One region of the Kitasatospora sp. NPDC029312 genome, then DNA from elsewhere that is predicted to be linked to it. Evidence: riboswitches for the same ligand, from Rfam matches in the RefSeq annotation. Region 1 holds a riboswitch; the other holds the start of a gene.

Region 1 (4,806 bases):
CTCCCCGGCGGCGGCCAGCGGGTCGAGCAACTCGCCGGGCCGGGTGACGAGTTCGACGCGGCCGAGCTCGTCCGGGTGCTCGACCACGGCGGTGATGGTGAAGGTGGTCCGCTCCAGCCCCTGGACGGTGGTGGTGCCGCCGAGCGTGAGCCCGGCGTGGTCCAGGAAGGCCCGGGTGGCGGCCGCCTCGTGCGGGGCGGCGGGTGGGCGGCCCTCGACGACGTTCAGCCGGCCGTGCCAGACCGGGTCACTGAGGTCGGCCTCGGCGGTGAGGGTACGGACGAGGCCCTCGGGCGAGGTCGCGCCGGTCTCCGGCCCGGTGCGGGCGGGGGTGAGCCGGCTGCCGGGCGGCAGCAGCGAGCCGACCAGCTCGGCCGGGTCGCCGCTGGCGGCCCGCTGCTGCTCGGCCGTCGGCTGCTGCCCCGGCTTGGGGTCGACGGCGAAGGCGCCGTCCTCGGCGATCGGGGCCTGCTCGACGGTCCGGCCCGGGCTGAGCCCGGTGACCAGGGCGTCCGCTCCGCCGACCACCCGCTCGACCCGCTCGGCCGGGGTGAGCTGCCCGCTGCGGTGGACCACGTCGGCGCCGGTGACCCCGAGGACGGGCAGCGCGACCATGGCCAGGACCAGGGCGCTGCGGCCCTTGGCCCGCAGCGCGTCACGGCGGGCGACGCGCAGTGCGACCTTCCATGCTCCGAGCTTCAACGCGCCACCTCCCCGAGCGGGTTGGGCCGGTGGACGGCTGCCGGGCAGCCGCCGGAGCGGCGGCCGGCGCTCTCCGAGGCGATCGCGCCGTCCCGCAGGTGCACCACCCGGTCCGCCCAACTGGCGTGCGAGGCCTCATGGGTGACCATCACGGCCGCCGCCCCGGCGTCGCAGCGGGCGCGCAGGACGGCGAGCACCGCGTCGCCGGTGGCCGAGTCCAGTGCGCCGGTCGGTTCGTCGGCGAGCACCAGCCGGCGTTCGCCGATCAGCGCCCGGGCGATGGCGACGCGTTGCTGCTGTCCGCCGGACATGTCGTCGGGGAAGCGGTCGGCGAGCTCGCCGATGCCCAGTTCCTCCAGGGCGGCCAGCGCCTCCCGGCGGGCGGTGCGGCCCGGGACTCCGTCGAGTTCGCGGGGCAGGGCGATGTTCTCGGCGGCGGTGAGCGCCGGAATCAGGTTGTAGTCCTGGAAGACGTACCCGACGGAGCGTCGCCGCAGGTCGGCGAGCCGGCCGCGGCTGAGGCCGCCGAGCGTGACGCCCTCGACCAGCACCTCGCCCCGGGTGGGCAGCTCCAGTCCGCCGGCCAGGGTCAGCAGGGTCGACTTGCCGGAGCCGGACGGCCCCATCACGGCGACGAACTCGCCGGCGTGGACGGTCAGATCGATTCCGCGCAGGGCGTGCACCTCGGCGGCGCCGCGTCCGTGCACCCGGGACACCCCGGTCAGGCGCAGGACGGGTTCGGACCGGGTCGGATCGGTGTCGGACACACTTCCCCCTTGTGAGCTGTTCAGCTGCATATGCCGGTGAACTATATATGCCGACGGGGGGAAGCGCAGCCCGCGCGGCTCGGTCACGGTTCTACAAAGGTGTCGAAGTTCGGCCGAAAGGATTGAGGGCTCGCTCCCGGGTCGGGCTATGCTGTGTGAGGTTTCACGAGGCACCTCGTTCGGTGAGGCGTCTTCACGGACACAGGCCACTGACCCGACGACGTCGAGAGACGCCCAGGTTCAGGACAGGTCTTCCCGACCTAAGGGTTGACCCCAAGTGGCTTCCGGCCGGACCGGCTGGACACGCCGTGGAGTGCCAAAGCTCTGACGAGTTGGGGTGTACCGGTCCGCCGCGACCGGTGTGCTCCTTGCCGTGTCGCGACGCGGCGCACAGACGGTGCGCCCCCGGCCGGGAGGAGGCGAGAACATGGACTGCAGTAGTCCGGGTCACAGTCGCCCCTACCCCCGCATGCTCTCGAACACCTCCGGCACGCGGTAACAACCTCCCTGAGCGCCCGCCCGGCGCTTCATCCGCGCTCAACCATGTGCGGGCGCAGGGCGCATGACGGATCGTCACGTCAGGTCACGTCCCGTTCATGCGCATGGACGCTCCGCCATGTCCGCACGTCCGCACGGCCGCCGCCGCTCAGCGCCGCCGTGCGGAGGCGGCGGCGTGCGCCCGCGGGGAGGAACACTGCCGCGTGCCCCCTGACGCCCCTCGACGAGGGGCAGGGAGGCAGGCCCTGCCATGACCAATGCGATGCTGGACCCGAAGTTCCCCGCGGTTCCCGCCGCTTCCACCACATCCGCCGCCGCATCCGCCAAACCCGCCGCCGGCCAGGCCGTCCTGGACGACGCCCACCTCGGCGACATCAAGGGCGCGCTCGGCACCGTCCGGCTCGACGACACCGCCCCGCGCCACGGCCTCTCCGCCCGGCTCAAGACCCTGCTGGCGATCATCGGCCCCGGCCTGATCGTCATGGTCGGTGACAACGACGCCGGCGCCTTCTCCACCTACGGCCAGGCCGGGCAGAACTACGGCACCCAGCTGCTGTGGACCCTGCTGATGCTCATCCCCGTGCTGTACGTCAACCAGGAGATGGTGCTGCGCCTCGGCGCCGTCACCGGCGTCGGCCACGCCCGGCTGATCCTGGAGCGCTTCGGCCGCTTCTGGGGCGCGTTCAGCGTGATCGACCTGTTCCTGCTGAACGCGTTGACCCTGGTGACGGAGTTCATCGGCGTCACACTGGCCGCCGGCTACCTGGGCCTGCCCAAGGCGGCCTCGGTGGTCCTGGCGGCCGCGATCATCATCGCCTCGGCCTTCACCGGCTCCTTCCGGCGGTTCGAACGGGTCGCCATCACCCTGTGCGCGGGCTCGCTGCTGCTGGTGCCGGTCTACTTCCTGGTCCACCCGGAGACCTCGCAGCTGGCCCACGACTTCGTGACGCCCGCCCTGCCCGGCGGCTCCGGCGGGCTCGCGGCCGTCATGATGGTCATCATCTCGATCGTCGGGACCACCGTCGCCCCCTGGCAGCTGTTCTTCCAGCAGTCGTACGTCATCGACAAGCGGATCACCCCGCGTTTCATGACGTACGAGAAGGTCGACCTGTGGATCGGGATCGTCGTGGTCATCGTCGGCGCGGCCGCGCTGATCGGTCTCACGGCGGCGGCCTTCGCGGGTACCGACGGCTTCGGACGGTTCTCCGACGCGGCCGCCCTCGCCCAGGGCGTCGAGGCCAAGGCCGGCCGGCTGGCCGGCGTGCTGTTCGCGATCGCCCTGCTGGACGCTTCCATCATCGGCGCCTTCGCCGTCTCGCTCTCCACCGCCTACGCGATCGGCGACGTCTTCGGCATCAGGCACTCGCTGCACCGCGGGGTCAAGGGCGCCAAGGGCTTCTACGGCGTCTACGCCGGCCTGGTCGTCGTGGCCGCCGTCATCACCCTGCTGTCCGACGGCTACCTCCAGGGCCTGATGACCCAGTTCGTCCAGGTGCTCGCCGGGGTCCTGCTGCCCTCCGCCACCGTGTTCCTGCTGCTGCTCTGCAACGACCGCGCCGTGCTCGGCCCGTGGGTCAACGGCCCCAGGACCAACGCCTTCACCTCGGCCGTGGTCGGCGTCCTGGTGACGCTCTCGCTCGTCCTGACCGCTGCCGTGGTCTGGCCCGGCATCAGCTCCGACGCGATCCTGTGGATCATGGCCGGCTGCGGCGTCGCGGGCGTCCTCGTCGCCGGGTACTCCTTCACCTTCGGCCGCACGGCCACCAAGGAGGACCCCGTCGACCGCACCGGCCGCGAGAACTGGCGGATGCCTCCGCTGGACACCCTCGGCAAGCCGGTGATGTCCACCGCCCGCAAGGCCGGCATGGGCGCCCTGCGCGCCTACCTGCTGATCGCGACGGCCATGGTCATCATCAAGGTCGTCGAGACCGCGCTCGACCACTGAGCCGCCGGCCACGGCCGGTACGCCGTGGGGCGGGGGGGGGGGGGGGGGCCCCCCCCCCCCCCCCCCCCCCCCCCCCCCCCCCCCCCCCCCCCACCCCCACCCACCCCTCCCCCCCCCCCCCCCCCCCCCCCCCCCCCCCCCCCGCCCCCGCCCTTTCCCGCCCTTCCCATGGAGGAGGTGCCGTCGTGCACACCCTGACCACCGTCGAGTTCCTGGTCCGGCTCGCCACCGGCGTCGCCTGCGGCGCGTTGATCGGCGTCGAGCGCCAGTGGCGGGCCCGCATGGCCGGCCTGCGCACCAACGCCCTGGTCGCCGCCGGCGCCACCCTGTTCGTGCTCTACAGCGAGGCGGTCGGCGACGCCGGCAGCCCCACCCGGGTCGCCTCGTACGTCGTCTCCGGCATCGGCTTCCTCGGCGGTGGTGTCATCCTGCGCGACGGCGCCGGGGTGCGCGGCCTCAACACGGCCGCCACGCTCTGGTGTTCGGCTGCCGTCGGGGTCCTGGCCGCGTCGGGCAAGCTGGAACTCGCCGTCCTCGGCACGGCCGCCGTGCTGGCCGTCCACCTGGTGCTGCGCCCGGCCGGCCGGTTGCTCGACCGGGCCCCGCAGTCCGGCAGCGACCCGGACTCCACCAGCCGGGCCGTCGTCCACCTGGAGTGCGACCGCAAGTCCGAGACCCACATCCGAGCCCTGCTGCTCCAGGCCCTCGCCGCGTCCGGGCTCGCCCCGACCGGCCTGCGCGCCCGCCGTACCGAGCAGGGCGACGCCACCAGCCTGCGCGCCACCGTGTCGACCACCGGGCAGGTGACCCCGGCCCTGGAACAGGTCGTCACCCGGCTGTCGCTGGAGCCCGGCGTCCGGGACCTGCACTGGCACCTGGACGAGGACGGGGAGG
Region 2 (4,806 bases), on a different contig from region 1:
TCGTCGGACTCGTCACGGTGATGGCCGTCGAGTTGGCGATCATCGTCAACATGAGCCTCTACACCCCGGTGCTGGCCACCTACCGGCTCGAACGCACGCCCACGCACCTCGTCGCCCGCACCCTGTCGGCCTGGTCGATCGGCCAGCAGGCGGCCATCGCCTCGCTCACCGCGCTCGGCGGCCTGCTGGCCGACGTCACCGGTCCGCGCGCGGCCCTCGCGGTCGCGGGACTGCTCATCCTGGCGACCCCGCTCCTCCTCCCCCGGCCCGGCCAGACCCCGCAGCTCCGGCCGGACCCGTCCCCCAACCCCTGAGAGATGTCGGTGCGAGGGGAGCGGGTGGGCACGGCGGTCCTCCTGGCGGGGCTGGCGACGGCCTCGGGCCGGCGGTTCGTGGCGGTCAGACCGTCCGGCGCACGGCGATGACGTTGTCGGTGACGGTCGCGCGCTGTCCTTCGGGGCCGGTCGCAGTACGCCGGGGCGCGTGGCAGCGCTCGATGTGCCAGCCGTCGCCGAGGCGCAGGTCGGCGAGGGCCTCCTCGGCCGTGGGGAAGCGCACGTCCTGCCCCGCCTGCCAGGACCACGGCGCCACCGAGGCGTGGTCCACCACGATCAGCAGGCCGTTCGGAGCCACCGCCGCCGCGGCGCGGCGCAGGACCTGGGCGCGGGGGATCTCCACCGGCGTGTGGAAGTAGCCGGCGCTCACCAGGTCGAAGTGGCCCTCCGGGAAGGTCCGGGCCAGGTCGTGGCGGACGGGGTGGACGCGGGCGGACAGCCCGGCGGTCCTCGCCCGCTCGGCGACGCGGTCGAGGGCGGTCCGCGCGACGTCGACGGCGGTGACGTCCCAGCCCCGGGCGGCGAGCCAGAGCGCGTCGCCGCCGTGTCCGCAGCCCAGGTCCAGCGCCGCGCCGGGGGTGGACACGAGGGCGGTGACGAGCTCCTCCAGGACGGCGTTCGGCTCGGTGCCCCACTGGGCGTCGAGGCGGGAGTAGTGGTTCTCCCAGAAGGTCGCGGAGTCGTCGGCGGTCTGCATGGCTGGTCCTCTCGTCGGGCGGGGGCGGTTCGCCGCGGCCGTGCGGCCCGGGCGTCCGGAACGACGGTGCGCCCCGCCCTGCCGGGCTTGCAAGGAAGCATGCCGTTTCGGCAACCTGGCCGGCATGGGCACCACGAAGAAGGACGTCCTGGCCTCGGTCGGCCCCCGGCTGCGCGAACTGCGGCACCGGCGCGGGATGACGCTGGCGGAACTCGCCGAACGGACCGGGATCAACGAGAGCACCCTGTCCCGGCTCGAGGGCGGCAGCCGCAAGCCCACCCTGGAGCTGCTGCTGCCGCTCGCCGACGTCCACGCCGTCCCGCTGGACGAGCTCGTGGGCGCGCCCCGCACCGGCGATCCGCGCATCCACCTGCGCCCGGTGGTCCGGGACGGGATGACGTACGTGCCGCTCAGCCGCCCCGGCGGTGTCCAGGCCCACAAACTGCTGATCCCGCCGCGGCCGGACAGCGAACCGGAGCTGAAGACCCATGAGGGGTTCGAGTGGGTCTATGTGCTCAGCGGACGGCTGCACCTGCTGCTCGGCGACCAGAGCCTGGTGCTCAAAGCGGGTGAGGCCGCCGAGTTCGACACCCACGTGCCGCACTGGCTCGGGCCCGACGGCGACAAGGCCGTCGAACTCCTGGTCCTCTTCGGGCACCAGGGCGAACGGGCCCACCTCCGGGCTCGCACGGTACCTGACGACGCATCATAGTCCTGGTGGCCGAGCCCTGTTCGGGTACCGGGCGGCCGCCGGGCGGTCCGCCACGCGGTACCACCGGCCGCACGCCCGGCGGCGCCCCCACTGATCGGTCCACGGTCAAGCTCGGGTCAAGGATTACGCCGTAGGGGCCGCGACCCCCTATCCTGGGGCGGATTCGAACAGACACCTCGTTCGGTGAGGCGTCTTCACGGACACAGGCCACTGATCCCACCCGTCGAGAGACGCTCCGGATCAGGACAGGTCTCCCCGGCTCAAGGGGTGACCCCAAGTGGCTTCCCGTCGGGCAACGACCAGGGACACGCCGTGGAGTGCCAAAGCTCTGACGAGTGGGGGTGCCCAGGCGGCGACGTCGGTCTCCCCCTGCCGCGCCGCCGCGACCTCGATGCGCGGCCGAGACCGGGAGGAGGCGTGATGGACGAAGGTCCTGGCCATAGTCGGCCCTTTCCCTTGACGTATTCGCCGTCCTCGCCGTCCCACCGCCGCCCGAGGCGCCCCGTCCTTCCCTGACCCGATCCGGTCCACTCCGCCCTTCCGCCCGTCCCGGCGCGGGCGGCCCTGGCGCATGCCTGGAACCGGCTCCGCGGTCGCGGACGGCGGCGGCGCACCGCCGGGCGGCCCGATGCCCCGTCCTGTCGGGGCGAGGGGGTTCCCACCATGGCTGCCGCCACCCTGTTCACGTCCACCACCGCCCGGCTGCGCGACCGCACCGTCGCCGCCGAGCGCCGCACCGCCGTCACCCGCGCCGTCCGGTCGTCGCTGGTCTCGCTCGCCGGGCTGGTCGGCGGGCCGGTCGCCAACCAGGCCGGTGAGGAGGTCGGCCGCGTCGTCGACGTCGTCGCCCGCCTCTACGGTGCGGAGCCGTACCCGCCCGTCACCGGCCTGATCATCCGGATAGGCCGGCGCCGCACCTTCATCGCCGCCCGCGCCGTCGACCGCATCATGACCGGCCGGGTCCGGCTGCGAACCGCCCGGCTGGACCTGCGGGAGTTCAACCGCCGCCCCGGCGAGGTGCTGCTCGCCCGCGACGTGCTCGACCACCAACTCGTCGACGTCGACGGCGTCCAGGTCACCCGCGCCGCCGACCTCTACCTGGCCCCGCTGGCCGCCCGCACCGTGCTCGTCGGCGTCGACGTCTCACTGCCCACCCTGCTGCGCCGGCTCGGCCCGCGCCGCTGGCAGGTCCGGCCCACCCCGGAGCGCGTCCTCGACTGGCAGTCCGTCGCCCCGTTCGGCGAGCAGGCCACCCACGGGCCCGCCGAGGTACGGCTGCGTGCCTCCCGCTCCGCGCTGCACCGGCTGCGCCCCGCCGACCTCGCCGACATCCTGGAGGACCTCGGCCGGCACGAACGCCAGCAGCTGCTGGGCTGGTTGGAGCCGGAGCAGGCGGCGGACGCGCTGGAGGAGATGGAACCCGCCGAGCTGGAGAACCTGCTGCGCGAAGTGCCGCCCGAGCACGCCGCCCGGCTCGTCGACGAGATGGAGCCGGACGAGGCGGCCGACGCCCTGCGCGACCTCGCACCCGGCGAGCGCGAGACCCTGCTGGCCCGGATGCCCGAGCCCGAGGCCGCCGAGCTGCGCTCCCTGCTCGCCCATCGCGAGGGCACCGCGGGCGGCGCGATGACCACCCTGCTGGTCACCGCCGGCCCCGCGCACACCGTCGCCCAGGTGCGGGCGGAACTCGCCGCGCAGGCCGAGCACCGCACCGACATCGACGCGGTCACCGTGCTGGACGACGACGGGCGGCTGCTCGCCGACATCCCGCTGTTCGACCTCGCCGTCGCCGAGGACACCACCGTGATCGGTGATCTCGCCAGCTGGCTGGGCCAGTTCGGCCCACCGGTGACCGTACGGCCCGACACCCGCCTGGCCGAGGCCGCCGACCGCCTGGTCGCCGCCCGGGCCACCTCCCTGCTCGTGGTCGACGACTTCGGGCGCCCCCTCGGCCGGGTCCTGGCCGACGACATCCTCGACTCGCTGCTGCCCGAGCGCGGGCGCCTGCACTTCCGGAGGCTCCTCAAGTGACCCGCGACCTCGACGCCCACCGGGACGTCGCCACCCGACCGGACACCGCCGACGCCGCGTCCGTCCCGGCGCCCGATCCCGCGTCCGACGCCGCATCCGTCCCGGCGTCGGCGCAGCCATCGGCGCAGCCATCGGCGCAGCCATCGGCGCAGACGTCCGCGCAGGACACCGGGAACGCCCCGAGCACCCCCGGGCGCACCGGCCGCCGCCGGGGCCTGCGCCGACTCGCCGCCGTCGCCATGGTGGCCGGCCCCGGCCTGGTCGCCGCCAACGCCGGCAACGACGCCGCGGGCATCGCCACCTACGCCAGCGCCGGCTCCCAGTTCACCTACGGGACGCTGTTCTTCATGGTGCTGGTCACCGTCGCCCTGGTGATGGTGCAGGAGATGGCCGTCCGGCTCGGCGCCCACACCGGCAAGGGCCTGGGCGCGCTGATCCGCGAGCAGTTCAGCCTGCGCCTGACCGCCCTCGCGGTGTTCTGCCTGCTGCTGGCCAACACCGGCCTGGTGGTCAGCGAGTTCGCCGGCATCGGCGCCGCCTTCGAGCTGCTCGGCGTGCCCAAGTGGGCGGTCATCCCGCCGGCCGCCGTCCTGCTCTGGTCGCTGGTGCTGTTCGGCTCGTACAAGTGGGCCGAGCGCATCTTCCTGGTGATGTCGCTGGCGTTCTTCGCCTACCCCGTCGCGATGGTCCTCGGCCACCCGGACTGGGGGCAGGTCGGCGAGCACCTGGTGGTGCCGCACCTGGAGCCCGGCAAGGACTTCATCCTGCTGGCCGTCGCCCTGATCGGCACCACTGTCAGCCCCTACATGCAGTTCTACGCCGCGGCCGGCGTGGTCGACCGCGGCGTCAAGCCCGCCGACTACAAGCTGATCCGGGCCGACGCCGTACTCGGCGCGGTGTTCGCCTGCGTGATCAGCCTGACCATCATCATCGCCACCGCCGCGGCGATCGGCGGCACCGGCCCGCTGGAGTCCGCCGCGCAGGCCGCCGAGGCCCTCAAGCCGGTCGCCGGGCACGGCGCAGAGCTGCTG

The links. A riboswitch is a leader RNA that binds a small molecule or an ion and turns the genes downstream of it on or off. The one in region 1 is predicted to bind magnesium.
Region 2: it holds a riboswitch for magnesium, as region 1 does, so the genes downstream of both, ACZ4WV_RS17490 (magnesium transporter MgtE N-terminal domain-containing protein) here and ACZ4WV_RS09505 (NRAMP family divalent metal transporter) in region 1, are expected to answer to the same signal.

The regions. Positions count from the first base shown of each region.
Region 1 covers NZ_JBVHXY010000008.1:58,548-63,353, reverse strand. The annotation lists gene ACZ4WV_RS09515 (FtsX-like permease family protein) at 1-702, opposite strand, end outside; gene ACZ4WV_RS09510 (ABC transporter ATP-binding protein) at 699-1,499, opposite strand; M-box (ykoK) riboswitch at 1,637-1,813, shown strand; gene ACZ4WV_RS09505 (NRAMP family divalent metal transporter) at 2,218-3,912, shown strand; gene ACZ4WV_RS09500 (MgtC/SapB family protein) at 4,098-4,806, shown strand, end outside.
Region 2 covers NZ_JBVHXY010000019.1:11,769-16,574, forward strand. The annotation lists gene ACZ4WV_RS17475 (MFS transporter) at 1-314, shown strand, start outside; gene ACZ4WV_RS17480 (SAM-dependent methyltransferase) at 400-1,032, opposite strand; gene ACZ4WV_RS17485 (helix-turn-helix domain-containing protein) at 1,157-1,744, shown strand; M-box (ykoK) riboswitch at 1,913-2,092, shown strand; gene ACZ4WV_RS17490 (magnesium transporter MgtE N-terminal domain-containing protein) at 2,408-3,775, shown strand; gene ACZ4WV_RS17495 (divalent metal cation transporter) at 3,772-4,806, shown strand, end outside.